2 regions of the Roseateles rivi genome follow, and region 2 is predicted to be linked to the other one. Evidence: riboswitches for the same ligand, from Rfam matches in the RefSeq annotation. Region 2 holds a riboswitch; the other holds the start of a gene.

Region 1 (15,069 bases), on a different contig from region 2:
TCTACACCCAGCCTGACCTGTTCCTGGACCCCGACGGCGGCCATGGCCTGGGTGGTGCCGTCAAGAACGCGGGCTGGCACCGCAAATACGAGGCCTTCTGGCTGCGCCATCTGGGCCGCGCGCCATAAGAGGGGGCATCAGGGCCGCTGCCCCCCCTCGCACAGCAGCTCGCCCACCTGGCGTTGCAGCTTTTCGGGGCTGATGTCGCTTGCACTCATGGGGGCGCCAGCCACCAAGCCGACGTGGTTGAAGCAGCCACGGCGCCAGGGCCGCACCATGGCCCGACCGCCTTCGATGCGTGAGAAGAATGAGCCCCAGAGGTTGGTCAGGGCCAGGGGCACGACGGGCAGATCGGGGCGGTGTTCGACGATCTTCATCACGCCGCCGCGAAAAGGCTGCAGCTGCCCGTCGCGGGTGATGCCGCCTTCGGGAAAGATGCAAAGCAGCTCGCCCTCGTCCAGCACCTGGCGGGCGCTGGCAAAGGCGGCGTCGTAGACAGCGGGGTTTTCGTGCTGGGGCGCGATGGGAATGGCCTTGGCCAGGCGAAAGAACCAACCGACCAGCGGCGTGCTGAAGATGCGGTGGTCCATGATGAAGCGAATGGGCCGGGGGCTGGCGGCCATCAGCAGCACGGCGTCGACGTAGCTCACATGGTTGCACACCAGCACGGCTGCACCCTGGGTCGGCATGTGCGCCTCACCGCGGACCTCAAAGCGGTAGACACAGCGCGAGGCGATGAAGGCCACAAAGCGCAGCAGGTATTCCGGCACCACGGCAAAGATGTAGCTGGCCACCACGGCATTGGCCACGCCCAGCCACAAAAACAGCTCGGGCAGACTGACACCGGCGCCCAGCATCAGCCCCGCCAGCAGGGAGCTGGCAATCATGAACAAGGCATTCAAGATGTTGTTGGTGGCGATGATGCGCGCGCGGTGCGTGGGCGGGGTGCGCAACTGGATGAGCGCGTACATGGGCACGCTGTAGAGCCCCGCAAACAGCGCCAGCAAGGCCAAATCGATCAACACCCGCCAGTGGGCCGCCTGGGCCAAAAATGCAGCGCTGCCCAACGTGCCTTGGGCTGGGGTGGGCAGGCTGCGGGAGGCGAAGTACAGGTCAATGGCAAAGACACTCATGCCAATGGCCCCCAGTGGGACCAAGCCGATTTCCACATGGCGGCGCGACAGGTGCTCGCACAGCAGCGAACCCACGCCAATGCCCACCGAAAACACCACCAGCAGCAGCGAGGCCACCTGGGCGTTGCCATGCAGCACTTCTTTGGCAAAGGCCGGGAAATTGGACAAGAACACGGCCCCGAAGAACCACATCCAAGAGATGCCTAGCAGCGAGCGAAACACCGCCAAGTGGCCATGTGCCAGCTGCAGATTGCGCCAGGTTTCGCTCAAAGGGTTGTGGTTGATGCGCAAGCCCGGATCGGTAGGCGCGCAAGGCGGGATGGCTTGCGCGCTGGCACGACCGGCCAAGGCCAAGGCCAGCCCGCCCAGGGCCACCCAGTGTGTGCCCAGCTCGGGTGATGCCATGAGCAAACCACCGACGACATTGCCCAGCAAGATGGCCACAAAGGTACCCATCTCCACCAAACCGTTGCCGCCCGTCAGCTCCTGCTCCTGCAGCTGCTGGGGCAAGTAGGCGTATTTGACCGGGCCAAACAGCGTGGAGTGCAGCCCCATCAGCAGCACGCACAACAGCAGTGTGGGCACATGTGCGGCCCAAAACCCCCAAGCCGCCAGCGCCATGATGGTGATTTCCAGGTTTTTGATGGCGCGCATCAGGTGCGCTTTGTCCACCTTGTCCGCCAGCTGTCCACTGGAGGCCGAGAACAGCACAAAGGGCAGGATGAACAGCGCACCAATCACCAGCCCGGCTTGGGTGGGCGCCAGCCAGCTCAGCTGCAGCTGGTAAGTCAGCAGCACCGTGAGCGCGAATTTGAACAAGTTGTCGTTGGCCGCGCCCAGAAACTGAGTCCAGAAAAACGGGGCGAAACGGCGCTGGCCAAGCAGCGCGAATTGACTGGGGGGGGTGTTTGACATGGTCAGCGTTGGGGTGGTGGCTGCAAAGCCGCTTGATTCTGCATGCGGCAGTGGCGAGTGCCGCTTGGCAGCGCCAGCGGTGTGGGCGTTGGGCCGCACGTGCTTAGGGGGGACTGGTGCAGCATGCGCCCACCACAGGCGACAAGCGCCGAGGCGGCGCGGCGCTTGTGACGCACGCTCAGCGCGCAAAGGCCCGGGGGATTGCAGTACCATGCGCGCCGTTGGTGCTCGGGTCTGCCGTCCGGTGGGCCCAGTGAAACGGGAATCAGATCGCTGGGGCTGGCCGCTGTGCTGCCCTGTAGGTGAAGCTGAGCTGCCCCCGCAACGGTGAGTGGTCGGTCCTGCAAGGGACGAGCTTTCGTGCTTCACCCACTGGCGTGTCTGTCTGATGCGCTGGGAAGGGTTCGAGAGTTGACCACCAGCCCGGAGACCGGCCAACGATGGGGTGCTGCGCTGTGGCTGTGTTGGCCGCGCCGGTGCGCCATGTGCGCGTGCCTACGGGGATGTGGGTGCGAGTGAAAAGCTCGAAGCGTTTTTGACGCTTCTTTCGTTCGTCCTGTTCATCTTCTGTTGGCGTTTTGCGTGGGCTGTGGCTTTGGGCTGCGGCGTTTGCCATTCTTTTGCGGGCAAGCGCTGTGGGTGCAAAGGCCTGAGGTCCATGTGCGACGCATGTGAGGCCCGCCATGCACATCGAACCCGGCTTGATTGCCCAACCCAAACTCGTTTTTGCCGCCGTGGCTGCTGTTGGCGTGCTGCTGGCGCACCTGCCGCAGTGGTTGCGCCAGTTCGGCACGGCCGCGCCGCGCACGCTCCTGGCCGCGGTGTTCTTCTCGGTCTTTATGCAGGCCTTTCACATGCCCGCAGGCCCGTCGGAGCTGCACTTCCTCGGTGCCATGCCCATCTACATCGCCTTTGGCTACTTGCCCACGCTGCTGGGCTTGCCGCTGGGCCTGCTGCTGCAGGGCCTTTTGTTTGACCCGCAGGACTTGCCGCACCTGGCGGTGAACGCGCTGTCGCTGATGCTGCCGCTCATGGCCGTGCACTTCACGCTGGGCCAGCGCCTGCTGGCTGCGGGCACGCCCGTGCGTGTGGCCACGCTGGTCAAGCTCGACGGCGTGTTTTACAGCGGTGTGGTGGCCATGGTGGCGTTTTGGCTGTCGCTCTCCAGCGGCGCTGGTGCACTGGCAGGCTTTGAGACCTTTGCGCTGCACTACGCGCCCTTGGTGCTGCTGGAGCCTGCTGTCACGCTGGCCGTGCTGTGGCTGCTGCGCCCGCAGAGCTGGCTGATGCGCCAGCGCTTTGCGGCGTGGTGTTTTGAGTCGCGCACGGCCCAAGCCTGAGGCCGGGCATGCCAGGCACGGTCTACTTCGTGGGCGCAGGCCCCGGCGACCCTGAGCTGCTCACGCTCAAGGGCCGCGACCTCATTGCCCAAGCCGGGGCCATCTTGTATGCCGGCTCGCTGGTGAACGAGGCGGCCACGCGCTTTGCGCCCGCGCACTGCGAGGTGGCCGACTCCAAGGGCATGACGCTCGAAGAAATGGCCGCCTGGCTGATCGAACGCGCGGCGCGCCACGCCGTGGTGGTGCGCCTGCAAACGGGCGACCCCTCGCTCTACGGCGCGCTCATCGAGCTGGTGCAGCCGCTGGATGCCGCAGGCGTGCCGCTGCGCGTGGTGCCGGGGGTGACCTCGGCCATGGCCAGCGCGGCCGCGGCGGTGGAGAGCTTCACGCTGCCCGAGCTCACGCAGACCGTGATCCTCACGCGCGTTGAAGGCCGCACGCCCATGCCCGAGGGCGAGGCGCTGGAAGACCTGGCGCGCCACCACTGCACGCTGTGCATCTACCTCTCCATCACCTTGCTGCACAAGGTTGAGGCCGCGCTGCGCGCTGCGGGCTGGCGTGAAGACGCCCCCATGCTGGTGGTGCACAAAGCCAGCTGGCCCGGCGAGGAGCTGCTGATACGCGGCACGCTGGCCGACATCAAAGCGCGCTGCCGCGCCGCCGGCGTGGTGAGCCAAAGCATGATCATCGCCAGCCCCACGCTGGGTGCGCGGCAGTGGCCGCAGCTCACGCGCTCCAAGCTCTACGACCCGAGCTTTACCCACAAATTCCGCCGGGCCACAGCGCCCGCCAACCCAAGCTCTAGCGAGTTGCCAGATGACGCATCCAGCCCCCACCGCGATTGACCTGCCGGCCCACACCACGCTGCTGTTGGTGGGCCACGGCTCGCGCGAGCCCGGTGCCAACGAGGAAATCGAGCGCTTTGCCGCCGCCTGGCGTGTGCGCCGCCCGAACTGGCGCATCGAGGTGTGCTTCATCGAGTTCGCCACCGTCATGCTGCACGAGGGCTTGCGCCGCGCGGCGCAAGACAGCCAGCGCGTGGTGGTGCTGCCGCTCATCCTCAATGCCGCAGGGCACGTGAAGATGGACATCCCCCAGGCCATCGACACGGCGCGGCTGGACTGCCCCGCCGTGCGCTTTGACTACGTGCCGCACCTGCAAGCGGGCGAGCCGATTTTGAAAGTGCTCAAGCGCCAGCTGCGGCGCGCCATGACCGAGCTGGACATGCCCGACCCGCGCTCCACCGGCGTCATCCTGCTGGGGCGTGGCGCCTCAGACCGCGGGGCCAACGGCGAGGTGGCCAAGATGGCGCGCTGGCTCATGGAAGAGGGCGACCATGAGCTGGTGGACATTGCCTTTACCGGCATCACCTTCCCGCGCCTGGAGCGCGTGGTGCAGCGCCAAAGCCTGCAGCTCATGACGCAAATCGTGGTGCTGCCTTACTACCTGTTCAGCGGCACCTTGATGAGCCGCATCGAGCGCCAGGTGCAGCACCTGCGTCAGCAGTACCCGCACATCCGTTTTGCGGCCGCGGGCTACTTCGGGTTTGAGCCCGAGATCACCGCTTTGCTCGAGCAGCGCGTGGCCGAGCTGCTGGGCCTGCAGCCCGAAAGCCGCATGGCCTGCGATGGCTGCAAGTACCGCGAAATCGCGGTGGAGCTGGGCCACGGCGGCCACCACCACGGCCCCGGCGGGCACGAGCATCACCACCCTCACGGCGATGACGCGCACCACCATCACCACCACGAGCACGGCCATGAGCATGAGCACCCACACGACCATGCCCATGAGCACACTCATGCCCACCCGCACGAGCACTCACACGCCACCCCCGTGGCCGTGGTGCGCCGCTGCCGCTAAAGCCCTGGGAGACACGCCATGAGCCTCAACCCCGCCTTGCTGGATGCTGCCGCTGCGCTGCACACCAGCGCGCAGCACAACACCGTCACCGAGCAGCTCACCGCGGCGGGCCGCGCCATCGAGCATGACTCCTTTGCCGTCATCGACGCCGAAGTCGGGTCGCACCGCTATAGCCCTGAGCAGTGGCCCATCGTGCGGCGCATGATCCACGCCAATGCCGACTTTGATTTCAACGGCCTCACCGACTTTCACCCCCAAGCTGTGCGCGCTGGTGTGGCCGCCATTCGCAGCCGCCAAAGCCGCGTGGTGGCCGATGTGGAGATGATTTGCGTGGGCCTGTCCAAGCCGCGCCTGCAGCATTTCGGCATGGGCACGCACCAGTTCATTTCTGACGAGGACGTCATTGCCGCTGCGCGCGAGCAAGACACCACGCGCGCCGTGCAAGCCATGCGCAAAGCCCATGCCCAGGGCCTGCTGCAAGGCGCCATCGTGGGCATTGGCAACGCGCCCACCGCCCTCATCGAGGTGGTGCGGCTGATCCGCGAAGAAGGCCTGCGCCCCGCGCTGGTGGTGGGCCTGCCCGTGGGCTTTGTCTCAGCGGCTGAATCCAAAGACCTCATGGCCGAGGTCGACGAAGTGCCCTGGCTCATCATCCGCGGCCGCAAAGGCGGCTCCACCCTGGTGGTGGCGGCCATTCACGCCCTGCTGGGTTTGGCTGAAGCCCAAGAAGCGGCCGGAGTGGCACCGTGATCAGCGCCAGCTTCATCTTCGACGAAGGCCGTTACGACGAAGCCTTTCACGCCTTGGACGCGGCCATCGAACGCGCCGTGCTGGAAACCCCCGGCTATCTGGGCCAGGAGCAATGGCGCAACGAGGCGCAGGGCCGCCTGTGCAACGTCTACTACTGGAGCGATGAGAGCGGCCTGCGCGCACTCATGCAACACCCCGCGCACCTGCAAGCCAAAGCCCGCTACACCGAGTGGCTGCAGGGCTACCGCGTGGTGGTCTCGCAAGTGCTGCGCAGCTACGGCGACGGCTTGATGGCGCACCCCACATCGCCCCAGGAGCCCGCATGAGCAGCAATGTCCGTGTGGAGCTGGCCCTGGGCCACGAGCTGCCGCAGCTGGCGGCCTTGTTCGACGCCTACCGCCAGTTCTACGAGCAGCCCTCGGACCTGCCGCGCGCGCTGCGCTTTTTGCAGCAGCGCCAGACTTTGCGCCAAGCCTTGCTGTGGGGCGCTTGGTCGGGCACCGATGCGCTGGGCCTGTGCCAGTGCTACCCCACGTTTTGCTCCGTCATTGCAGAGCCGATTTGGGTGCTGTATGACCTCTACGTTCACCCCGACGCGCGTGGCCAGGGTGTGGCCCATGCCCTCATGGCTGCGGTGGAGGAGGCGGCACGCCAGCGCGGCGTGGCACGGCTGGACCTGACCACGGCGCACACCAACACCACTGCCCAGGCGCTGTACGAAAGCCGGGGCTGGGAGCGGGACTTGGTGTTTCGCACCTACACCAAAACGCTGTCTGGCACTTGATCGAACCTTGCCATGATGGACAAAGCCAAACCCAAAGGCACGCGCACCGGTTTCACCACCGGGGCGTGCTCGGCTGCGGCGGCGCGGGCTTGCGTGCTGGGGCTGGTGGAGGGGCTGATGCCGGAGGCGGTGCAGAGCCTGCTGCCCAACGGGCAGCGTGTGCGCTTTGAGGTGCAGGGGGGGCAGCTGGAGGGGCAGGGCATGGCGCGGTGGGCGCGGGCCTATGTGGTGAAGGACGCGGGCGACGACCCGGACTGCACCGATAAAGCCCATCTCACGGCCGAAGTGCGCTTGCTGCCGCAGGAGCCCGGCGTGGTGCGCCTGCTGGGCGGCCATGGCGTGGGCCTGGTGACCATGCCAGGACTGGGGCTGGAGGTGGGTGGGCCCGCCATCAACCCCGTGCCCCGGCGCAATATCGAAGACAACGTGCGCGAGGTCGGCGACAGCCTCTTGAGCGAGGTGGGGCTGGAGGTGTGCATCAGCGTGCCCCAAGGCCTGGAAATGGCCAAGAAGACGCTCAACGCGCGCCTGGGCATTCTGGGTGGCATTTCCATTTTGGGCACCACGGGCATTGTCAAACCCTATTCCACGGCGGCGTTTCGTGCCAGCGTGGTGCAGGGCGTGGAGGTGGCCGCCACCACCGGCGCGGGCGTGGTGGTGCTGACCACCGGCGGGCGCACGGAAAAATTCGTCATGCAAGAGCTGCCCGGCCTGCCCGAGGCCTGCTATGTGCAGATGGGTGACTTCCTGCGCTATGCGCTGGATACGGCGGTGTCCAGCGGCATTGCGCAGGTGGTGATTGGCGGCATGGTGGGCAAGCTCACCAAGATTGCCCAGGGCGAGACCATCACCCACGCCAACCGTGCCGAGGTGGACACCGGCTATCTGGCCGATTTGTGTGCGGGCATTGGCGTGCCGCCCGAGGTGTGCGAGGACATCCGCAACGCCGAGACGGCGCGCTACGCCAGCGAACGCGTGGAGGCGCTGGGCCTGGTGGAGGCCTTCCACACCGCCCTGGCCCAAGGCGTGGTGCGCACGCTCAAGGGCCGCTACCCGCACCAGTTCGCGCTGCGCGTGCTGGTGTGTGACTTTGACGGCCGCAAGCTGGCCCAGGCGCAGTGCGACTCGCCGCTCAATCAAGACCAAACATGACTGAAGACTTGACCTACGAGGGCCGCTACTTCAAGGGCGGCCACCGCTGTGTGGTGCTGGGGGTGCTGGACGATGGCGTGGCTTCGCTGTCCCAGCAGGGCCTGGCGGCGCTGCGCAGTGCGGACTGCGTGATTGGCGGCACGCGCACGCTGGCGCTGCTCGAAGCGCAGATTCGCCCTGAGGCGCGGCGCCTCGATCTCACCGGCCAGCTCGCCAGCGTGCCCGTGTGGGTGCGCGAGGCTCAGGCCTTGGGGCAGCGCGCCGTGGTGCTGGCCACGGGCGACCCGCTGTGCTTTGGCATTGCCGCCTACCTGGCTGCGCAGCTTTGCATTGACGCGCTGCAAGTGCTGCCCAACCTCAGCACCTTGCAGCTGGCCTGCGCGCGCCTGGTGCTGCCTTGGCAGGACATGAAGTTCACCTCCGTCCACGCCAAAGACGCGGGCGAGTGGGTGCGTGGCGCCGACGCGCGCCACGGCCTCTACGCACTGCGCCAGCTGATCAATCAACACGAACGCCTGGCGGTGCTGACCAGCCCGCTCAACAGCCCCGACCGCATTGCCCGCATGCTGCTGGCCGAGGGCTTGGGCGAGGACTTCCAGCTGGCCGTGGCCGAAAACCTCTGCCAGCCCCATGAGCGCATTCACGAAGACCTGAGCGTGGCGCAGGCCGCGCAGATGCGCTTTGCCGAACTCAATGTGTTGCTGCTGTGGCGCACGCGGCGCGAGGCGCTGCCCGTGCTCATGGGCCGCCCCGACGCCAGCTACGCCCAGCGCCAGCCCGACAAGGGCTTGATCACCAAGCTGGAAGTGCGTGCCGTGTCGCTGGCGCGGCTGCAGCTGCGCGAGGACAGCGTGGTGTGGGACATCGGCGCGGGCTCGGGCTCGGTGGGCCTGGAGGCCGCACGCCTGGCGCGGCGCGGCCATGTGTACGCGGTGGAGAAGAACGAGGCCGACGTGGCCATTGCCACGCAGAACTGGCAGGCCAGCGGCCTGTCCAACTACAGCCTGCTCCACGCCAAAGCGCCCGAGGGCTTGCAGCACTGGCCCGACCCCGATGCGGTGTTTGTGGGCGGCTCGGGCGGCGAGCTGGAGGGCTTGATTGAACTCGTCATCTCGCGCCTGCGCCCCGGTGGTCAGCTGGTGATGAATTTCGTGACCCTGGAAAACCTGGCCACCGCCACCGCGGTGCTCAAGCGTTTGAGTGGCGAAGGGCGCTTGAGCTGGGATGTGCTGCAACTGCAGGCTGCGCGCTCCAAGCCGATTTTGGACATGCAGCGCATGGCCGCTGAAAACCCGGTGTGGGTGGTGTGTGCGGGCCCTCTGCGGGGCCCTCTCCCCAACCCCTCTCCCAAGGTGGGCGAGGGGCTGAAGACTGGCGATGTGTCGACTTCCATCCCCCTCTCCCAAATTGGGAGAGGGGCCAGGGGAGAGGCCCCCGGTCGCTTGATCGGCGTCTCCCTCGGCCCTGGCGATGCCGACCTCATCACCCGCCGTGCCTGGGCCCAGCTGCAGCGCAGCGATGCCTTGTGGAGCTACCCGCAGCGCTCGCTCAAGACCGACAGCTATGCGCTGGCCATCGCGCAGCGCGCCGGGCTGGCCGTGCCTGCGGACGCACTGCAGCTCATCTTTCCCATGACGCACGACGTGGAAAAGCTCAGCCGTGCCTGGCTGCGTGCGGCCGAGGCCGTGCTGCCCGTGCTGCGCAGCGGGCGCGACGTTTTGTTCCTGGTGGAGGGGGACGCCTCCACCTACGCCACCTTCGGCCACCTGGCGCGCACCGTGCAGGCGCTGGACGCTGAGGTGGCGCTGGAAATCATCCCAGGCGTGACCTCGTTTCACGCCTCCTGCGCGCGGCTGCAGCTGCCGTTTTCGGAGCAGGACGACACCGTGGCCATCGTGCCGGCTGCCTACGGCGTGGACATGGTGGAGCGCCAGCTCGACGACTACGACACCCTGGTGCTCATGAAGATCAAGCCGCTGCTGGACGAGCTGCTGACCTTGCTCTCGCGCCGTGGCTTGCTCGAACACAGCCACTTTGTGGAGCGCGCCGGTGCACCTGACGAGCGCGTGCTGCGCGGCACGGAGCTGCTGCAGCTGCAAGGCACCAAGGTGAACTACCTCTCGCTGCTGATCGTGAAGAACCCGCAGCGGCTGCGGGGGGACAGGGTGAAGGGGTGCAAGAAGAAAACCCCTCTCCCGGACCCTCTGCCCAACATCCCGACCACATGACCACCACCAACCCCATCCCCGACCCCGCCACCGCCGCCCATGTGCGCGTGGTGCTGGTGGCCATCACCAAACACGGCGCGGCCCAGGTGGCTGCGCTGGCGCAGGCTTTGCCGCAGGCCAGCGTGTGTGTGGCGGCCAAGTTCGCGCCGCTCATGGGCGCGCTGCAAAACCCGGTGCAAGCCTATGAGGGCGCGTTCAAGGACGAGATCGCGCGGCTGTTTGCCGAGTTCGACCAGATCGTGTTCTTCGTCTCGCTCGGGGCCGTGGTGCGCTTGATTGCGCCCCACCTCAAGAGCAAGGACGAAGACCCCGGTGTGCTGGTGGTGGACGACGCTGCGGCCTTTGTCATTCCCGTGCTGTCCGGCCATGTGGGCGGGGCCAATGCCTGGGCGGAAAAAATCGCCGCGCTGCTGCAGGCCACGCCCGTGCTCACCACCGCCAGCGATGTGGGCAAGACCATTCCCGTGGACATCCTCGGGCGCGAGCTGGGCTGGGCGGTGGAGTGCCCCAAGATCAACATCACGCGCGTCTCGGCCCATGTGGTCAATGGCGAGCCCATTGCCCTGGTGCAAGAGGCGGGCAGCCGCCGCTGGTGGACGCGCGCCACGCCGCTGCCGGCCAGCATCCATGTGTTTGAGCGCATGAGCGATGTGCAGCGCGAGCGCTTCAAAGCCTGTCTGTGGGTGACGCGCGCCGAGGTGGACGCTGCATGCTGGGCGCAGTGGCATGAGGCCCTGGTGCTGTACCGCCCGCCGCTGGGTCAGGAGGCTGAGGCTTGATGGAGAACGCCGCCGCTGCGCGCTACGCCGTGGGCCTGGGCTGCGACCGCGGCACACCCCTGCAGACCGTGCGCCAGGCCCTGGAGCAAGCCTTGCAGCGCCTGGGCGCCAGCCCCGCGCAGGTGGCGGCCTTGGCCAGCATCGAGGCCAAGGGCGACGAGCTGGCCTTTGTGCAGCTGGCCCAGCAGCTGGCGCTGCCGCTGCAGCTCTACAGCGCAGCGCAGCTGGCGGCCGTGCCTGTGCCCAACCCCAGCGCCACGGTGTTGCGCTTCATGGGCACGCCTTCGGTCTCGGAGGCCGCAGCGCTGCTGGCGGCGGGGCAGGGCAGAGGGGCGCAGCCCATGGCGGCGCTGCAAGTTGAAAAACACAAGCACCAGGGCCTGTGCGGCAAGAACGCCACCGTGTCCGTGGCGCTGATGGGAGGAAGTACGCATGACTGAGAACAACGCGGTGGACTTTGCTGACACCGTCATTGAAGAGAGCGCCGGTGTGGCGCCGGGAAAAATCATGCTGGTGGGCATTGGCCCGGGCAGCGTGGAGCACATGACGCTGCGCGCGCGCGCCGCCATTGCCGAGGCCGATGTGGTGATTGGCTACGTCACCTACATCAAGCTGGTGGCCGATTTGGTCGAGGGCAAGCGCATCGTGCGCAAGAGCATGACCGAGGAGCTAGACCGCGCCGTGCAAGCGCTGGAAGAGGCCCAGGCAGGCCACAAGGTGGCGCTGATTTCTTCGGGTGATGCAGGTGTTTACGGCATGGCCGGGCCCACCTACGAGGTGCTCTTTCAAGCCGGCTGGACCCCCGAACACCCCGTGGAGGTGGAGGTGATTCCTGGCGCCTCGGCCATCAATGCCTGCGCCGCGCGGGTGGGGGCACCGCTGACGCACGACTTCTGCTCCATCTCGCTGTCAGACCTGCTCACACCCTGGCCGGTGATTGCCCGGCGCCTGGATGCCGCAGCCGCAGCCGACTTTGTGGTGGCGCTCTACAACCCCAAGAGCGGGCGGCGCACGCAGCAAATCGTGCAGGCCCAGCGCCTCTTCCTGCGCCACCGCCGCCCCGACACGCCGGTGGCCATCGTCAAGAGCGCCTACCGGCGGCGCGAGCGCATTGAGTTCACCACCCTGGCGCAGATGTGCGAGGCCGATATCGGCATGCTCTCCACCGTGCTCATCGGCAACAGCAACACCACCATTCAGCATGGCCGCATGGTCACGCCGCGTGGCTACGCCAACAAATACGACGTGGCCGACGGCGGCAGCACGCGCGAGGGCGAAAAGCCCGGGCGCTCCCTCTCCACGGGCTTGAGCGGCTGGTACCAAGACCTGCATGAGCGCCATGCCCAAGGTGCCAGCGCCGCCGCGCTCAGCCAGCTGCACAAGCTGCCGCTGGACTACATCGAGGCCGTGCTGGCCGAGCCGCTGCAAGAGGAACTGACGCTGAGCGCCGCCAGCCAAGACGAATAAGCCCGCCGCGCTCGCGCGCGCGCCAAAGCCCAGCCGCCTCTGGCCCCAGAGGCGCTGTGGGCGCAGCTTTGCCCAGATTTTTCGAGTTTGCTTTTTTAAGAGTGTTCTGACATGTTGTTCTCTCCCTTTCACCGCGTAGCGCTGGCTGTGGCCTTGTTGTGTGCCACAGGCCTCAGTGCCCGGGCCGCCACCGAAGCGGCCGCCGATGCAGACACCCGCCAAGCCCAAGCGGGCGCGGTGCCCAAGGCCCCTGAAAAAGGCAAGCGCCTGCGCAAAGTGCATATCAATGCCAGCCCCTACGCGCCGCTGAAGAAGACCAGCACGGCGGGTTCGCGCCTGGGTCAATCGCTGCTGGACACGCCTGCCAGCGCTGACAGCCTGGACGTCGACCGCCTGGCGCGCGAGGGCGTGCGCAACACCGCCGATTTGGTGCAGCGTGCAGCGGGCTTCAGCTTCCAGGGCTCGCCCGGCTCGGGCTCCACCTTCCAGAGCCGCGGCTTTTCGGGCAACGACAGCATTGCGCAGCTCGAAGACGGCGTGCGCGTGCCCACCACCTCGGGCACGCAGTCCCTGCCGCAAGACGGCTTTGGCTACGAGCGCGTGGAGGTGCTGCGCGGTGCAGCCTCGGTGCTGCATGGCGACGGTGCCATTGGCGGCGCCATCAACCTGGTGCGCAAGCAGCCGCAGGCCCATGCCTCGCAAGACCTGGAGCTGGGCCTGGGCCGATTTGACAGCTGGCGCCTGGGCCTGGGCCTGAACCAGCCCCTGCTGCAAGGGCTGCGCGCGGACAAGCCGCTGCTGGCGCTGCGCCTGGACCTGCTGGACAAAGGCGGCGACGGCGCCGTGCAGCGCGGCGACTGGCGCCAGCGCAAGCTCATGAGCACGTTGCGCTGGCAGCCGCTGGCGCAGTGGCAGGTGGACCTGCTCACCGACACCCACCGCGACCGCAACAGCGCCTACTTCGGCACGCCGCTGCGCCAGGGCCGCATTGCCAGCGACCTGCGCGACCGCAACTACAACGTGCAAGACGGGCTGTGGCATGTGCGCCAAGACCGCCACCGCCTGCAAAGCCGCTATGAGCTGTCGCCCGAGTGGAAGCTGCAGGCCGAGCTCTACCACTTCGACATCAATCGGCGCTGGCGCAATCTGGAGGAGTACGCGCTGAGCGCGGACGGGCGCGCGGTCGAGCGCATGGGCTATCTGGCCATCGAGCACCAGCTGCGCCAGCGCGGCGGCAGTGTGCAGGCGCAAGGCCAGCTCCAGGTGCTGGGCCGTGAACTCAAGCTGCTGCTGGGCGCACAGCAGCTGCGCCTGAACTTCACCCACGTCAACGACGGCTACAACTACACCGTCACCACCGTGGTCGACCCCTGGCAGCCCGAGGCGGGCAGCTACCTGGGTGGCCGCCCCATGCTGCCGCGCATGGGCTCGCAGCTGCGCCAGAGCGCGGCATTTGCCGAAGCCTCGCTGGCCCTGCTGCCGCGCTGGACGGCCAGCGCCGCGCTGCGCCACGAGCGCGCCGCCGTGCAGCGCCAGGTCATGGTGCCCAAGGCAGACGCCTGGTCGGCCCGCTTCACGCCCAACACCTGGCGTCTGGCGCTGTCGCATCAGCTGCAAGCCGGGCACCAGCTCTATGTGCAAACCGGGGTGGCCACCGACCCGGTCAGCAATATCGCCACCATCAGCAAGGGCGCGGCGAACTGGCAGCTCAGCAGTGGGCGCCAGTGGGAGCTCGGCAGCAAGCATGCCTTCGCGCGCGGCGAGCTGACGGCGGCGCTCTATCACATCGACAAAGACGGGCTTTTGACCACCGAGAAGCTGCCCGGGCAGGAGCCCCGCACCGTGCAAGGCGGCCGTCTGCAGTCCTACGGCCTGGAGCTGGGTGGCGCCTGGCGTTTGGGCCAGGGCTGGTCGGTGGACGGCAACCTCAGCCTCAACCGCACGCGCTACCAGCAGCTGGTGCTCAGCGGCAAAGATTTGAGCGGCCATCAAGCGCCCCATGCCGCGCGCACGCTGGCCAATCTGGGGCTGAAATGGGCCGCGCACAGCCAGGAGCTGGGGCTGCGCAGCCGCTGGGTGGGGCAGCGCTACACCAGTGCCGCCAACAGCTTTTCGCTGCCGGGCTATGCCGTGTTTGACGCGCACTGGACGCAGCGCCTTAGCCCCGCGCTCAGCGTGGGCGCGCAGCTCAGAAACCTGGCCGACACGGTCTACGCCACCAGCAGCTACAGCGCCACGCAAGTGATGCTGGGCGAGCCGCGCCAGCTCATGCTGACGCTGCACTACACGCATTGAGACCATGAAGCGCTGGCTCCACCTCATTCACCGCTGGCTGGGCATTGCGCTGGCTCTGCTGGTGCTGGCCTGGCTGGTGTCGGGCGTGGTGCTGCTCTACGTGCCGCGCCCCTCGCTGACGCTGGCCGAGCGCCTGCAAGCCCAAGCCCCGCTGCCGCCCACACAGGGCTTGTTGTCGGCCCAGCAGGCCGCGCAGCAAGCGGGTCTCACGGGCCAGGCCCAAGCCGCGCGTTTGCTCATGCAGGGCCCGCATGCCAGCTGGCTGCTGCAGAGTCGCGAGTCCCCCGGGCGCTGGGTGGCGGTGGACGCGCAAAGCGGCCAGCGCCACGCGGCCCTGAGCCAGGCCGAGGCCCTGCAGCGCGCGCT
Region 2 (15,069 bases):
AGGCCCGGGGCGTTGCCGTCCAGGCCGTGGGGGTCTACCAGCGCTTCGCCCAGCATTTGCAGGCCGCCGCAAATGCCCAGCACGGGCTTGCCCGCCGCGGCGTGGGCGTTGATGGCGGCGTCCAGCCCCTGCGCGCGCAGCCAGGCCAGGTCCGCCGCCACGGCTTTGGAGCCGGGCAGGATGATGAGGTCTGCGCCCTGCAGCGCGGCGGCGCTGCGTGCCCACACCAGGCGCACGCCGCTCAAAGCCCGCAGGGGCTGGAACTCGTCGAGGTTAGAGAGGCGTGGGTAGGCCACGATGGCAATGCGCCGCTGCGCCGGGGCGGGGCCCCCGCCGCTGGGGGTGTCGTCAAACACGCCGTCTTCTTCCGGCAGGCCGTGGCCGCGCCACAGCGGCAGCACGCCCAGCGTGGGCACGCCGGTGAGGGCCTGCAGTTGCTGCGGCCCGGGGGCCAGCAGCGCAGCGTCGCCACGAAAGCGATTCAGCACAAAGCCGCGGATCAGCGCGCGCTCGGCCGCAGGCAGCAGCTGGTGCGTGCCGTAGAGGTGGGCGAAGGCACCGCCGCGGTCGATGTCGCTCACCAGCAGGCATTGCGCCTGGGCTTCAAGCGCGGTGCGCATGTTCACGTAGTCGTTGGCGTGCAGATTGATCTCGGCGGGCGAGCCCGCGCCTTCGATCACCACGACATCGTTCTCGCTCATGAGCGCATGCAGCGCGGCCTGGGCGTGGGGCCAAAGGCGCTCTGAGCGTTCGCGCCAGGGCATGGCGGTGAGGGCGCTGTCCACCTCGCCCCAGACGATGCACTGCGCGCGCGTGTCGGCCTCGGGCTTGAGCAGCACGGGGTTCATGCGCACATCCGGCGCGCAGCGTGCGGCCAGGGCCTGGAAGTACTGGGCCGAGCCGATCTCGCCCATGCGCCCGTCCAGCGTGGGCACGACGCGGGCGTTGTTGCTCATGTTCTGCGCTTTGAAGGGCGCGACTTTGAGCCCTTGGTTGGCGTAGAAGCGGCACAGCGCCGTGCTCAGAAAGCTCTTGCCGGCATTGCTGGTGGTGCCCAGCACCATGACAGCGCGTGCGCGGGGTTTGGAGGTGGGGCTCATGGGGTGAGGATGGGCTGTGGGGCCAAGAGGGGTTCGAGGGCATCCAGCGCGCGCCACAGCGCGGCCTGGCTGGCGGGCGGCTGCACGCTGAGCCGCCACCAACCCGGCGCGCCCAGGCTGGCGGCGCAGCGCAGCTTCACGCCGTGCTCGCGCAGTGTCGTGCGGCGTGGGGTCAGATCGTGCGCGGCGCGCCCGAGGGTGAAATTGCTGTGGCTGGGTTGCAGCACCCAACCGCGCTGGACCAGTGCGGTGTGTTGGGCTTGCTGCCACAGGCGCAGTGTGTGGCGTTGGGCGCGGTAATGCGCCTGCGCGGCCTCGCCAAAGGCGTGATGCAGCAGCACCACGCCCTCCGCGCCCAGCACCCAGCTGGCGGCCAGGGCGCGAAGTTGGGCCGCGTCGGCCTCCTGCCCCTGCGGGGCTTGCAACACGGCGGCGCGCACGCCGGTGGTGGCCAGCGCTTTGTTGGGGCAGCGCAGCACCCAGGCGGCTTGCAGCAGCGCTTCGGGAAGGTGGCTCGAGCCGTGCAGGCGCAGCTCGGCATAGGCCAGATCCACGCACAGTTGCAGGCGCGGGTGGCGCCGCAGCAGCGCGGTCAAGGCGTGCGCCTCCTCAGGGCTCAAGCCGCGCCCCGTGGGGTTGCAGGGCTCGCACAGCCACAGCAGGGCGGGCTCGTGGGTGGGGTCGCAGGCCTGCACCACCTCATCCACGCAGGCGTAGGGGCTGACGGCCAAGCCCAGCGCACGCGCCGCGGCGGCGTAGTCGGCAAAACCCGGCGTGGGCACCCACACGCGGCGCACACCGCGCAAGAGCGCGTGCAGGCTCAGGCGGCGTATGCCCTCGGCGCCGCCCGCGCACAGGCTCAGGCGCTCGGGTGCCACGCCCAGCTCGTGGCTGAGTTGGCGGTACAGCGCGCTGTAGTGTGGGTCGGGGTAGTGGTGGCGGTCGGCCTGGGCCAGCGCGGTGCTCAGCCACGCGGGCGTGGGCACGCAGCTGGCGTTGGACGAGAAATCATGCGGTGCGCGGCCCAGCGCGTCGGGGCCGCCGTGTTCGGTCAGCGTCATGCGAGGGCTCCTTGCAGCAGGGCCGAACACAGCGGCAACAGCGTGGCCATCAGCAGCGCGGCGCCCCAAGCCACGCGGCGGCAGCGCTGCACCGCAGCGGCGATGTCGGCGCCGCACGGCGCGCGGCCTGCGGCGTTGAGAACATACACGCCGGGCTTGCTCAGGCGCAGGCCCAGCTGCAGGGCCAGCGCGCCCATGGGCCAGCCGCCGTTGGGGCTGGGCGTGGCGCGGGCCTCGTGGCGCAGCCGTGGCCAGTGGCGCGGCGCGCACAGCATGAGGCCGGTGAGGCGCGCGGGCAGCAGGTTGAGCAAGTCATCGGCGCGCGCCGCCCATTTGCCCGCCCATTCATAGCGCCCGCGGTAGCCCCACATGGCGTCGGCCGTGTTGGCAAAACGGTAGAGCGCCGCACCGGGCAGGCCCGCCAGGGCGAAGTACAGCAGCGGGGCCAGCACGGAGTCGCTGAGGTTTTCAGACAGGGTTTCGAGCGCGGCCTCGCGCACCTCGTCGGCGCTGAGCTGCGTGGTGTCGCGGCTGACCAGGCGCGAGAGCTGCGCGCGGCCCTCGGGCAGGCTGCGCTGCAGCGCAGCTTCCACGGCGGTCACTTCCTCGCACAGCAGGCGCAGCGCCAGCAGTGGCTTGAGCAGCAGGCCCAGCACTAGTACCGCCAGCACGGCGGGCAGTTGCAGGGTCAGAGCTTGCAAGGCCCAGGCCAGGGCCACGCACAGGGCTGCGCCCAAGCTCCAGGCCAGTGCCCCGAGTGCAAACGCCGCTGCCGCAGGCAGGGCGTACAGGTGCGGGCCCAGCGCGCCCAGGTAGCGGCCCATGCCCACCACGGGGTGGGCCCACACGGGCGGCTCGCCCCAGCGGTGGTCCACCCACAGGGCCAGGAGCAGGGCGCAGGCGCTGATCAAGCCTCGGCCTCAGTCTTCAATCCCGCGCTGTGCGGGCACGCCGGCTTGGTAGTGGTGCTTGACGAGGCGCATCTCCGTGACGGTGTCGGCCAGGGCGATGAGCTCCTCGGGCGCGCCGCGCCCGGTCAGCACCACGTTAACGTGGCTGGGGCGCTGGCGCAGCACCTCCAGCACAGCGTCCAGCCCCAGCCAGCCGTAGCGGATGGGGTACATGATCTCGTCCAGCACCACCAGAAAGTGCTCGCCCGCGGTGATCAGCGCGGCCGCGCGCGCCCAGCCCTGGCGCGCCAGTTCGGCGCTGTGCTCCAGGTCTTTGCTCTTCCAGGAAAAGCCGTCGCCCAGGCCTTCGATGGGCACGCCCAAGTGTTCGAACATGCGGTGTTCACCGAAGCGGGCGCTGGGCACTTTCATGAACTGGTAGATGTGCACGCGCTTGCCCCGGCCGTGCGCGCGCAGCGCCAGGCCAAAGGCGGCGGTGCTCTTGCCCTTGCCGTCGCCGGTGTGCACGAGGATCAGGCCACGGCGCTCGGCGGGCTGCTCCAGCCTTTGGTGGTTCAGGGGTGGGGTTTCAATTTGCATGGTCGTCGGGGGCGGGTAGAAGCATGTCTTGCAGCGGGCGGCCTTGGCGCCAGCCCACTTGCGACAGCATGGGTTGTTCGTAGAAATGCGGCACGGGGCCCAGGCACAGCAGGCCCAGGGCCAGGGCGCCCTGGGGCAGTTGCAGCGCCGCGCCCAGGGCTTCGGGGTCGAACATCGACACCCAGCCCAGGCCCAGGTTTTCAGCGCGCGCGGCCAGCCAGAGGTTTTGCACCGCCGCGCCCACCGAGCACAGCGCCATCTCGCGCGGCAGGGTGCGGCGGCCAAACACGGTGCCGTCGTCCGGGGCCAGCACCAGGGCCAGCAGCTCGGCGCAATCGGCCAGGCCTTCGACCTTGAGGCGCAGGAATTCGTCAGCGCGCGAGCCCAGGGCCTCGGCCGTGGCCTGACGTTCGGCCTGCACCAGCGGTGCCAGGCGCGCGCGCCAGGCCGGGGTGGACAGCCGCATGAAGCGCCAGGGCTGCATCAGACCCACCGAGGGCGCCAGGTGCGCGGCCTGCAAAAGGCGCTGCAGCTGCGCGTCGGGCAGCGGGGCGCTGGGCAGGAAGTGGCGGCAGTCGCGCCGTGCCTCCATCACGGCCCAGAGGGCCTCACGCTCGGCGCTGCTGAAGGGGCTGCTGCTCATGCTCAGCGCAGGGCAGCGCCGAAAAAGCGCGCCACGGCCTCGGGGTTGGAGGGGAAGTAGTGGTGGATGTAGCTGGCCAAGAGCGAGCCCTGCACATAGAGCGCCTCGGCCGCACGTCCGCCGTTGGGGTTCTCGGCCCGTGTGTGCGGCGCGGGGCCGCTTTGCATGAGCGAGTAGTGAAAGGTGTGGCCGCGCAGCGGCTGCGCGGACTGCGGCCAGCACACCGACTGCAGGCCCAGCGCGGCCAGACGCGGCTGCATCTGCGCCTGACCCGGCAGCAGGCCGGCCATGGCGTGGCTGTGGCCCTCGCCGTCGGTCAGGCTCTGCAGCAAGCACAGCATGCCGCCGCACTCCGCCAGCAAGGGCTTGTGCGCGGCCAGGTGCTGGTGCAGCGCCTCAAAAAAACTGGGGTGAGCGCGCAGCGTGGCGGCATGCAGCTCGGGGTAGCCGCCGGGCAGCCACAGCGCGTCGCACGCGGGCAGCGGCTCATGCGCCAGGGGCGAGAAAAAGTGCAGCTGTGCGCCCATCTCGCGCAGCACATCCACATTGGCGGGGTAGATGAAGGAGAAGCAGGCGTCGCGCGCAATGGCCAGATGCAGGCCGCGCAGCGGCTGCTCGGGGTGGGGCGGTGTGGGCGGCTCGGCTTCAGCCAGGGCCAGTGCGGCGGCTTGCGGCGGCCAGCCTTGGCCCAGGGCCTGCGCGGCCAGCCAGGCCTCGGCCCAGGCGTCGAGCTGCTCGTCCAGCTGCGGGCATTCCAGCGCCTGCACCAGGCCCAGGTGGCGCTCGGGCAGGGCCAGGGCCTCGTGGCGCGTGAAGGCCGCCAGCAAGGGCAGCTCAGGCGGCAGGCCTTGGGCCAGCATGCGCGCATGGCCCTCGCTGCCCACGCGGTTGGCGATCACGCCCGCCACCTGGATGTCGCTGCGGTAGCGCGCCAGGCCTGTGGCCAGGGCCGCAAAGGTCTGGGCCATGCCCGAGGCGTCCAGCACCACCAGCACGGGCAGGCCAAAGGCCGCGGCCAAATCGGCACTGCTAGGTTGGCCATCAAAAAGGCCCATCACGCCTTCGACGAGGATGAGGTCGGCCTCGCGTGCGGCGGCACAGAGCAGGGCGCGGCAATGCGCCAGCCCGCCCATGAAGAGGTCCAGCTGGTAGACCGGTGCGCCGCTGGCGCGCTCCAGCACCATGGGGTCGAGGTAATCCGGCCCGGTCTTGAACACGCGCACGCGCTGGCCTTGGCGCCGCGCCTGGCGCGCGATGGCCGCAGTGATGCTGGTCTTGCCTTGACCGGAAGCCGGGGCGCTGATGAGAAAGGCGGGGCAGTGCGTGGCGCTCATGGGCGGTACTTCATTCAGGCATTCAAAGCCACCCAGCGTTCGTGCACGCGCACGATGAGCAGGCGCTGCTCAAACACGGCTTGCAGTGCGGCATGGGTGGCGGGGTCGCCGGGGGCGCCGTGGTGCACCACGCGCCCGGCTTGCATGACGATGATGGACTGCGCTTGCAAAGCCACGTTCAGCTCGTGCAGCACCGACAGCACCAGCGTGCCCGTTTGGGCGCGGGCGCGCACGATGTCCACCCAGTCGCTTTGGTGCGGTGGGTCCAGGTGGGCCAGGGGTTCGTCCATCAAGAGCAGGGGTGACTGCACGGCCAGCGCCCGCGCCAGCAGCACGCGCTGGCGCTCGCCGCCCGAGAGCGTGTGCAGCGCGCGGTCGCGCCAGTCCCAGCACTGCGTCTGGCGCATGGCCTGCTCCACGGCGGCGTGGTCTTGCGTCGAGGGTGGTGCCAGCCAGGCCTGGTGCGGCAGCCGGCCCAGCATCACCACCTCGGCCGCGCGCAGGCCTTCGGTGCGGATGGATTCGCTCTGCCCCAGCCAGGCCAGGGTGCGGGCGTGTTCACTCGGGGTCAGCTGCTGGGCGTCCTGCCCGCCCAGCAGGCGCTGGCCCTCAAAGGGCAGCAGCCCAGCCAGGGCGCGCAGCAGCGTGGATTTGCCCGCGCCATTGGGGCCCACCACGGCCAGCCAGCCGGGGGTGTCAAAGTGCAGCGCGATGTCGTGCAGCACGCGTTGGCCGTCGAGCTGCAGCTGCTGCAGCGTCAGCGAAAGCGGGCGAAAAGGCAGGCTCACCGCGAGCCTCCGAGCACGCCCTGGCGGTGCATCAGCCACAGCAAATAGCTGCCGCCCAGAATGGCGGTGAGCACGCCCACGGGCAGCTCCTGCGGGGCAATGAGGCTGCGCGCCAGCACATCAGAGGCCAGCAGCAGCGCCCCGCCGGTGAGGGCCGAGAGCGTGAGCAACTGGCCGTGCGTGGCGCAGCCCCAGCTGCGCACCAGGTGCGGGGCCACCAGGCCCACAAAGGCGATCAGCCCGCAATGCGCCACCGCCGCGCCCGTGGCCAGCGCCATGGCCGCCACCAGCAGCAGGCGCAGCGGCATGAGCCGCACGCCCAGCGACTGCGCCGTGGCCTCGCCCAGGGCCAGCGCGTCGAGCATGCGCGCGCAGCCCAGCGCCACACCCCAGCCCAGCAGCAAGGTGCTGGCCAAAATGCCCACGGCCGACCAGCCCAGATAGCCCGTGGAGCCCAGCAAAAAGGCCTGCATGGCGCGCAGGATGTCGGGGTTGAGCATGCCCAGCAGTGCGGCCGCGGCACCGAGCACCACGCCCACAATCACCCCAGCCAGCAGCAGGCGCAAGGTGTGCTCCACACCGCGCGCCAGCACCAGGGTCAGGGCCACCGCGCCCAGCGCGCCCAGGGCCGCCGCGCCGGTCAGCCCCAGGCGCAGCGCCAGCTGCGTGGCCGCGGGCGAGAGGCCCAGGCCAAACAGCATGGCCGCCACGCCCAGCGAGGCCCCGGCCGAGGCGCCCAGCAAATAGGGGTCGGCCAGCGGGTTGCGAAACAGGCCTTGGGCAATGGCGCCCGACAGCGCCAGCAGCGCCCCGGCCAGCCACGCGCCCAGGGTGCGCGGCGCGCGGATGTCCCAGAGGATTTGGCGCAGGGTTTCGTCCTGGCTGAACCAGGGCGCAAAGCCCGTGGCCCCGGTGGACAGGCCCAGGCCCAGCAACAAGGCCCCCACCAGCAGCAAGGCCGCCAGCAGCCAGGGTGCGCGCGTGTTGGGCATCAGCGCATGCCTCCGGCTGCGGGCAGGGCGCCGTTCAAGGGCGGCAAGGGCACGGGCCCGGCGGCGGCCTGGCGCAGGCAGCGCAGCATGAGCTGCGCGGCTTCGTCCATGCGCGGGCCCGGGCGCACCAGCACGTCGGACTCATGCGCGCGCCACACACACAGCTGCTGGCGCTGCACCGCGCTGATGCGGCTCCAGCCCGGGCGCTGCGGCAGGCCGGTGGCGCTGCGCTGGCCCACCATGATGAGGGCGGGGTCGGCACGCACCACGAATTCCGGGTTGAGCTTGGGGAAGGGCCCGAGCTCGGGCGGCACGATGTTGTTCAGCCCCAAGCGCGCCAGGGTTTCGCCGATGAAGGACTGCGGCCCGGCGGCATAGGGCGCGGCGTCGACCTCGTAATAGACGCGCGTGCCGCGCATGCTGGCGGGCACTTGCTCGGCGGCCTGAGTAATGCCAGCGTCGATGCGCTGCCACAGCTGCTGGGCCTCGCGCGGGCGCGCCAGCAACTGCCCCAGCACACCCACGATGCGGCGCACATCGGCATGGGATTTGGGTTCCAGCGCCACCACCTTGAGGCCCAGGGCTTCGAGCCGCTCGGTCAGCCGCGAGGACAGCGCCAGCAGCACCACATCGGGCTTGAGCGCCAGCACGGCTTCCACTGAGGTGTCGTCCAGCCCGCCGAGCTTGGGGAGCTTTTGCACCGCCTCAGGGTGGTTGGAGTAGCGGTCTGTGGCCACCAGGCGCGCGCATTCGCCCAGCGCGCACACCGATTCGGTCAACGAGGGCAGCAGGCTGACGATGCGCTGCGGCGGTGCGGGCAGTTGCAGGACTGCGCCTCGGTCGTCTTTGAGCTTGACGGGCTGGGCCTGTGCGGGGCTCAGGCCCACCACCCCCAGCACCGTCAGGCCCAACAGCAGCCCGGTCGCCCAGCGTGCGGTACGGTTCATGGCAAGTCCTCCTGGGGCGTCACGGCCTGGGTGAATGCTTGGCCTGCGGCCATCAGCGTGAGGTGGCCGCAGCGGCGCGCCACGTCCTGGTTGAGCAGACCGAGCTGGTCGATGAAGCCGCGCACCTCGCGCGACAGGGGCGACACGCCCCAGCCCACCTCGTTGCTCACCAGCACGATGGGGCTGTCGATCTCCTCCAGCGCCTGCAAGAGCGCGGCGCGCTGCTGCAGCCAAGCCGCCTGGCTCGGGGGCTCTCCGCCCGCTGCCACATAGGGCATGAGCCAGTTGGTGAGCCACAGCGTGAGGCAGTCCACCAGCAGCAGGGTGTCGGCGCGCGCATGGGCGCGCAGCGCTGCGGCCAGGGCGCGGGGCTCCTCCACCGTGCCAAAGCCCGCCGGGCGGCTGGCCTGGTGGTGGGCAATGCGCGCGCGCATTTCTTCGTCGTGGGCCTCGGCCGTGGCCAGCACCTGCACGCGCCCGCCCCCGCGCTGCCAGCGCAGCGCCAGGCCTTCGGCATGGCGGGTTTTGCCGCTTTTTTGGCCGCCAACAATGAGGTGGTGCGCGCGCATGGGGTGGGGCCTCGTGGGGGTTTAGCGCGGTGTGTAGCGCAGACCCAGCTGCAGCGTGCGCGGCGCCTGGGCGTAGCCCCCCGCGGTCTCGTAGACCTTGTTCAGCGCGTTGTCCAGGTTGACCTGCAGGCGCAGGGCCGGGTTGACCTGGTAGCCCAAGTCCAGGTTGAGCAGGCCGTAGCCGCCCAGCTGGGTCTTGTTGTCGTTGCGGTCAAAGCGGCGGTCCGAGGCCAGCAGCTGTGCGCCCCAGCTCAGCGCGCCGAGCTGCTGGCTCAGGCGCACGGCGCCATGCAGCTTGGCGCGGCGGCCCAGCCAGAGCTGGGTGCTGGTGTCGCGTGCGTCCTGGCGGTCCACACTGCCTTCGAGCTTGACGCTGCCCAGCTGCCATTGGCCCGAGAGGCTCACGCCCTGCAGGCGCACGGCGGCGAGGTTGCCGTAGCAGCCGCCCCAGGTGGAGACGCAGTTGGAGGCAAAGCTGCCGTCCCACACGATCATGTCGCGCACATGGTTGCGGTAGACGGTCAGCGAGAGCGAGGCTTGTGCGGCATTCCAGTTCAGGCCCAGCTCGCGGTTGCGGCCGTGTTCAGCATCCAGCGCTGGAGCACCGGGCTTGGGACCGTATTCGCTGAAGAGCTGGTAGGGCGTGGGGGCGCGAAACGCCGTGCCCGCGCTGGCCCAGGCGCGCCACTGCGGGCTCAAGCGCCAGCCCGCGGCCAGGGTGCCGGTGCGCACATTGCCGAACTCGCTGTCGCGGTCCTGGCGCACATGGGCCTGGGCGTCCAGCGCGCCGAGCTGCAGCAAATAGCCCAGGCCCAGGGCGTTTTGGCTGCGCTGGGCGGCGTCGCGCTGGAGCAGGCCGCTGTTGATGAGCTCGTCCTGGCGGTGTTCGGCCAGCACATTGAGTTGGCCCGGGCCCAGGCGCAGGCTGCCGTGCAGCGCGGCGTTGCGCACGCGCGATTCGGTCAGGTAGGTGCGCCGCGCGTTGGTTTGGGTCTCGTAGCGGTCGCGGCCTTCGCCCAGGCTCAGCTCAGTCTGCCAGCCGTTTTGCCATTGCGCGCTCCACAGCAGGCGGCTGGCGCGCAGCTGTTGCAGGCTGCGGTCGTCCACGCCCGGCGCGGGCTTGGCGCTGGCGTCGTAGTCGGCGCTGTTGAAGCTGGCAGTGCTCAGCAGCTCCACGCGGTGGCGGCGGTCGAGCTGCCAGCCCAGGCGCGCATTGAGGCTGTTTTGGCGCCAGCCGTCCAGGTCGGCCTGGTAGTTGGGGTCGGCCACTTTGCGGGTGTTGAAGCCCTCGGCCACTTCGGTGGCCAGGCCCAGGCTGTAGTCCAGTGCGCCCAGGCGGCCCGAGGCACTCATATCGCCCTTGACCCGGCCCAGGCTGCCCAGGGCGGCGCCGAAGGAGAGGCGCTGCTCATCGCCCTGGCGCGTGAAGACTTGCACCACACCGGCCACGGCGTCGGAGCCGTAGATGGCGCTGGCCGCGCCGCGCACGATTTCAACGCGCTCGATCTGCGCCAGCGGGATGGCTTGCCAGCTCGCACCGCCCGAGCCCGATTGCGTGTCCACGCGCACGCCGTCAATCAGCAAGGCCGTGTGCTGCGAGTTGGCGCCGCGCAGGAACAAGGAGGTGGTGGCGCCGGGGTTGCCGTTGCGTGCAAATTCAAAGCAGGCTTGGCCGCGCAGCAAGTCGGCCAGGCTGCCAAAGCCCAGGCGTTCGATGTCGGCACGCTCCAGCACGGTCACGTCGGCCAGCACTTGGTCGAGCTTGAGCGCGCTGCGCGTGGCGGTGATCTGGACGGTGTCGAGCTTGGTGCTGGGTGCCGGGGCGGCCAGTGCGGCGGGTGCTGCGCTGATCAGGGCCAGCAGTGCGGCGGTGAGGGCGGTGGCTTGGGCAGGGGCGGCCAGTGCCGTGCCGCGCGAAGGCGTCAGGGAGGAAGTCATGATGTTGGAAACGGACCAATAGGCGAAGTCAGCCAGCCCGCCGCTTCCCCGGCCGCAGGCTGCATACCAAGGCCCGCCCCAAGAGGTGAGCCTCACGCTGTTGGCCGGTCTCCGGGCTGATGGCACACGCCGCCCAACCCTTCCCAGCCCTGCATCGCGGCAGCGCCAGTGGGTGTGTTCAAGGCAGCTCGCAGCGCGTGCAGCGCTGCGGCCATTTACCGTTGCGGGGACAGCTCGGTTTGGGGCTTTGCCGCTTTGCGCGGCAAGGCCCGGTCGATTCCCGTTTCACTGCGCCGCCAGAACAGGCCGCGCGAGCACCAACGCGGCGGATTCTAGCCCCGCACCCCGTGCCGCAGGGGCGCTATGAGGCCGTGTTGGCTCAGGCCTCAGGCTCGGGTTTGGCGGCCGCAGCTGGGCTGGGGCGCGGGGGCTTGGGGCGCTGCGGCTTGGCGTGGATTTGCGCCAGGGCCTGCGCCATCTGGCCTTGCAGCATGAGCGCTGCGGTGGGCAGGCTTTTGTCGATGCAGGCTTGCAGGGCATCGCGCTCGGCCTGCGGGGCTTTGCGCAGCACATAGGCCGCCACTTCGGCCTTGTGCCCGGGGTGGCCTATGCCCAGACGCAGGCGCCAGAAGTTGGCTGAGCCCAGCTGGGCCTGCATGTCTTTCAAGCCGTTGTGCCCGCCGTTGCCGCCGCCTTGCTTGAGCTTCATATCGCCCGGCAGCAGGTCCAGCTCGTCGTGGATGGCCAGGATTTCCTCGGGCGCGATTTTGAAAAACCGTGCCAGCGCGGCCACCGATTTGCCGCTGAGGTTCATATACGTCATGGGCTGCAGCAGCCACACCGGGCCGCTGGCACCGGGCGGGGTGACGCGCGAGACCAGGCCGTGGTAGCTGCGCTCGGGCTGCAAGGTGGCACGCCACTGGCGTGCGAGCTGGTCCACCCACCAAAAGCCAGCGTTGTGGCGGGTGTCTTCGTATTCAGAGCCGGGGTTGCCCAGGCCAACAAACAGGCGAATCATGGGGCGGGATTATCCGGCCGGCTGTGCCCCAGGGGCCGGCCCTCAGACGAAGGGCGCGCACACCACGCGGTTGCGCCCGGCGCCTTTGGCCTGACCCAAGGCCACATCGGCGCGTTTGATCAGCGCGTCGGGGTGCTCGCCCTCGGGCCTCAGGGCCGCCACACCCATGCTTGCGGTGACGGGGCCCAATGCACTGCTCACGTCCTGGCTGAGGGCGTCGAGCAAGCGCAGTGCCAGCTGCTGGACCTGATCGAGGTTTACCTCGGGGCAGATGAGCAGAAACTCCTCGCCGCCCCAGCGGCACAGCAAGTCCTGCTGGCGTATGCCCAGCATCAAGGTGCGGGCGGCCTGGCGCAGCACCTGGTCGCCCACATCGTGGCCGAGCTGGTCGTTGACGGCTTTGAAGTGGTCCAAATCCATCAGCACCACGGCCAGCGGTCGCTCGTAGCGCAGCGCGCGCCGCACCTCCTCGGCCAGCACACTGCTGCCGTGGCGGCGGTTGGGGATGAGGGTGAGCTCGTCGGTGAGCGACTGTTCCAAGCGGGCCTGTGCCTCGCGCCAGCGCCGCGCCGCAAAAATGGCCAGAAACACAGGCGAGAGGGTGACGGTGACCATCAGCTCGTCGAGCTCCCAGGACTCGTGACGGCGCGAGAATTCGTAGAAGCGCTCGTAGGCGTCGATGTAATCAAACAAAAAATGCAGCAGCAGCAAGCCCAGCAGCAGCAAGGCCACTTCAATCCACAGCGCGCGCTGGCTGTGCTGTCCAGGTTTTCGATGGGGTGCTTGGATGTTGCGCACGGCTTGTACGCATTGGGTGAATTTTTGCGGTGCCCGCACGGCGATCTCCTGGGCATGGCAATCGGCTAGCAAGGCGTCGACTTTAGGACTTTCGGTGTTGAGCTGGCGCCACCTTTGGGGCCCGTAACACGTGACATGGCGGCCCGCTGCAGGTGGGCTGCGGTGTTGCATGTGCGATTGGCGAGCCAAAGCTGGCCTGTGGCTCAAGGGGGAAACCCGCTCGCTTGCCTCGGGGGGAGGCTTGTGGGGGGGATGTCAACAGGGCTGCACAAAAGGCACCTGAGGCGGCACAGTCGTGCGGCGTTTGGGGTGGACTGCATCAGCCAACGAGGACCAATATGAAAGCCATCTGGTGTTTGGCCGTGGGAGTGGGGGTTCAAGGTGCGGCTCAGGCGCAGGAGGCGGCCGCGCCGCGCCTGGATCCGGTGGTGCTCAGCGTCACGCGCGAGGGGCGTTCGGCCTTTGAGCTGGCCGCCTCGGTGGACGGCGTGGATGCTGCGCAGCTGCGTGAGGGCAAGGCGCTGATCAACCTCTCCGACGGCTTGGCGCTGGTGCCGGGGCTGGTGGTGCGTGACCGCCAGAACTACGCGCAGGACGCGCAGCTCTCCATCCGTGGCTTTGGTGCGCGTGCCAGCTTTGGCATACGCGGCGTGCGCCTGTTGGTGGACGGCATTCCGGCCACGCAGCCCGATGGGCAAGGGCAGATCTCGCACATCGACCTGGGCACGGCGCAGCGCGTGGAGGTGCTGCGCGGGCCCTACTCGGTGCTCTACGGCAACGCGGCGGGCGGGGTGATTCAAGTCTTCACCGAAGACGGCCGTGGCCGTCCGCGTGCCCAGCTCAGTGCCTGGAGCGGGCCCGACGACAGCCAGCGTCTGGCGGTGAACGTCAGCGGCGCTGTGGGCGAGCTGGGCGTGGTGCTGGGCGCCAGCCGCTTTCGCACCGAGGGCTGGCGCCAGAACAGCCAGACCGAGCGGCGCCTGGGCAATGCCAAATTCAGCTGGCAACCCACGGCCGACACCCAGCTGCGCCTGGTGCTCAACAGCGTGGCCCTGCCGCAGGCGCAGGACCCGCTGGGCCTGACGCGCGCGCAAATGCAGGCCGACCCGCGCGGTGTGGACCCTGCAGCGCTGAGCTTCAACACGCGCAAAACAATGCATCAAACGCAGCTGGGCTTGCAGTGGGAGCAGCGCCTCAGCCCCCAGCACAGCCTGCAGCTGAGCCTGTGGCAAGGGCACCGCGACACCGAGCAATTCCAGGCCATTCCCGTGGGCACGCAGGCCGCAGCCACCCACCCGGGCGGGGTCATTGCGCTGGAACGCGACTACCGGGGCCTGGACCTGCAGTGGCGCTGGCAGCTCTCGCCCCAGGCCAGCCTGGTGCTGGGCTACACGCGCGATGGCCTGGCCGAGCAGCGCAGCGGCTATCAAAACTTTCTGGGCAGCGGCGCGGCCCAGCAGCTGGGCGTGCAAGGCGCGCTGCGCCGCAACGAGGACAACCGCGCCAGCAGCGGCGACCCCTACGCCCAGCTCAGCTGGCGGCTGCTGCCGCAGCTGGAGTTCAGCGCCGGGCTGCGCCGCGCGCAGCTGCGCGTGCGCTCGCAAGACCACTACATCAGCGCCACCAACCCCGACGACAGCGGCGCGGTGGACTACAGCGCCACCACCCCAGCCCTGGGCCTGAGCTGGGCCGTGGCGCCCGACTGGCGCGTGTACGCGGCCTGGGGCCGTGGTTTTGAAACCCCCACGCTCAATGAGCTGGCCTACCGCGCAGGCGGCCAGACCGGGCTGAATCTGGCGCTGCAAGGCGCGCGCAGCCGCCACACCGAGCTGGGCCTCAAAACCCGTGGTGCCGCGCTGGGGGATGTGAACCTGGCGCTGTTCGAGGTGGGTACCTCGCAAGAAATCGTCACCCTCACCAACCAGGGTGGGCGCAGCACCTTTCAAAACGCGGGCCGCACCCAGCGCCGTGGCGCTGAACTGGCCTGGAGCTGGGCGGGCAGCCAGGGCTGGGCGCGCCAGTGGCAGGCCCAGGCCGCCTACACCTGGCTGGATGCGCAGTACCGCGACGGCTTTCTCACCTGCACCGCCGCCCCCTGCGCGCGGCCCAGCGTGAGCGTGCCCGCTGGCGCGCGCCTGCCGGGCCTGGCGCGCCAGCAACTGGCGGCCACGCTGGACTGGCTGCCTACCCGGGGGCTGCGCGCGGCGCTGGAGCTGCGCCACCTGGGCGCCGTGCCCGTCAACGACTTGAACACCGACGCCGCCAGCGCCTACACCCTGCTGGGGGCCAGCCTCAGCCAGGAGCTGCGCACGGGGCCTTGGACGCTCAAAGCCTTTGTGCGCGGCGACAACCTCAGCAACCGCCGCTATGTGGGTTCGGTCATCGTCAACG

The links. Region 2 has a riboswitch for cobalamin ahead of ACG0Z6_RS11900 (TonB-dependent receptor plug domain-containing protein). Riboswitches for the same ligand answer to the same signal wherever they lie in the genome.
Region 1: another riboswitch for cobalamin. It lies ahead of ACG0Z6_RS03475 (energy-coupling factor ABC transporter permease); the one in region 2 lies ahead of ACG0Z6_RS11900 (TonB-dependent receptor plug domain-containing protein).

What each region holds. Positions count from the first base shown of each region.
Region 1 covers NZ_JBIGHZ010000001.1:772,025-787,093, forward strand. Annotated here, with positions in the region: gene ACG0Z6_RS03465 (alpha/beta hydrolase family protein) at 1-128, shown strand, start outside; gene ACG0Z6_RS03470 (MFS transporter) at 138-2,048, opposite strand; cobalamin riboswitch at 2,254-2,501, shown strand; gene ACG0Z6_RS03475 (energy-coupling factor ABC transporter permease) at 2,732-3,388, shown strand; gene cobM (precorrin-4 C(11)-methyltransferase) at 3,397-4,233, shown strand; gene ACG0Z6_RS03485 (sirohydrochlorin chelatase) at 4,205-5,248, shown strand; gene ACG0Z6_RS03490 (precorrin-8X methylmutase) at 5,267-5,998, shown strand; gene ACG0Z6_RS03495 (antibiotic biosynthesis monooxygenase family protein) at 5,995-6,324, shown strand; gene ACG0Z6_RS03500 (GNAT family N-acetyltransferase) at 6,321-6,782, shown strand; gene ACG0Z6_RS03505 (cobalt-precorrin-5B (C(1))-methyltransferase) at 6,795-7,934, shown strand; partial or broken gene cbiE (precorrin-6y C5,15-methyltransferase (decarboxylating) subunit CbiE) at 7,931-9,247, shown strand; gene cobI (precorrin-2 C(20)-methyltransferase) at 9,341-10,162, shown strand; gene ACG0Z6_RS03520 (cobalamin biosynthesis central domain-containing protein) at 10,159-10,941, shown strand; gene ACG0Z6_RS03525 (cobalamin biosynthesis protein) at 10,941-11,381, shown strand; gene cobJ (precorrin-3B C(17)-methyltransferase) at 11,449-12,408, shown strand; gene ACG0Z6_RS03535 (TonB-dependent receptor) at 12,520-14,703, shown strand; gene ACG0Z6_RS03540 (PepSY domain-containing protein) at 14,708-15,069, shown strand, end outside.
Region 2 covers NZ_JBIGHZ010000004.1:366,832-381,900, forward strand. Annotated here, with positions in the region: gene ACG0Z6_RS11850 (cobyric acid synthase) at 1-1,100, opposite strand, end outside; gene ACG0Z6_RS11855 (aminotransferase class I/II-fold pyridoxal phosphate-dependent enzyme) at 1,097-2,161, opposite strand; gene cbiB (adenosylcobinamide-phosphate synthase CbiB) at 2,158-3,072, opposite strand; gene cobO (cob(I)yrinic acid a,c-diamide adenosyltransferase) at 3,082-3,651, opposite strand; gene bluB (5,6-dimethylbenzimidazole synthase) at 3,641-4,294, opposite strand; gene ACG0Z6_RS11875 (cobyrinic acid a,c-diamide synthase CobB) at 4,297-5,628, opposite strand; gene ACG0Z6_RS11880 (ABC transporter ATP-binding protein) at 5,643-6,416, opposite strand; gene ACG0Z6_RS11885 (FecCD family ABC transporter permease) at 6,413-7,408, opposite strand; gene ACG0Z6_RS11890 (ABC transporter substrate-binding protein) at 7,408-8,355, opposite strand; gene cobU (bifunctional adenosylcobinamide kinase/adenosylcobinamide-phosphate guanylyltransferase) at 8,352-8,924, opposite strand; gene ACG0Z6_RS11900 (TonB-dependent receptor plug domain-containing protein) at 8,946-10,862, opposite strand; cobalamin riboswitch at 10,948-11,199, opposite strand; gene pth (aminoacyl-tRNA hydrolase) at 11,242-11,880, opposite strand; gene ACG0Z6_RS11910 (GGDEF domain-containing protein) at 11,923-12,717, opposite strand; gene ACG0Z6_RS11915 (TonB-dependent receptor domain-containing protein) at 13,017-15,069, shown strand, end outside.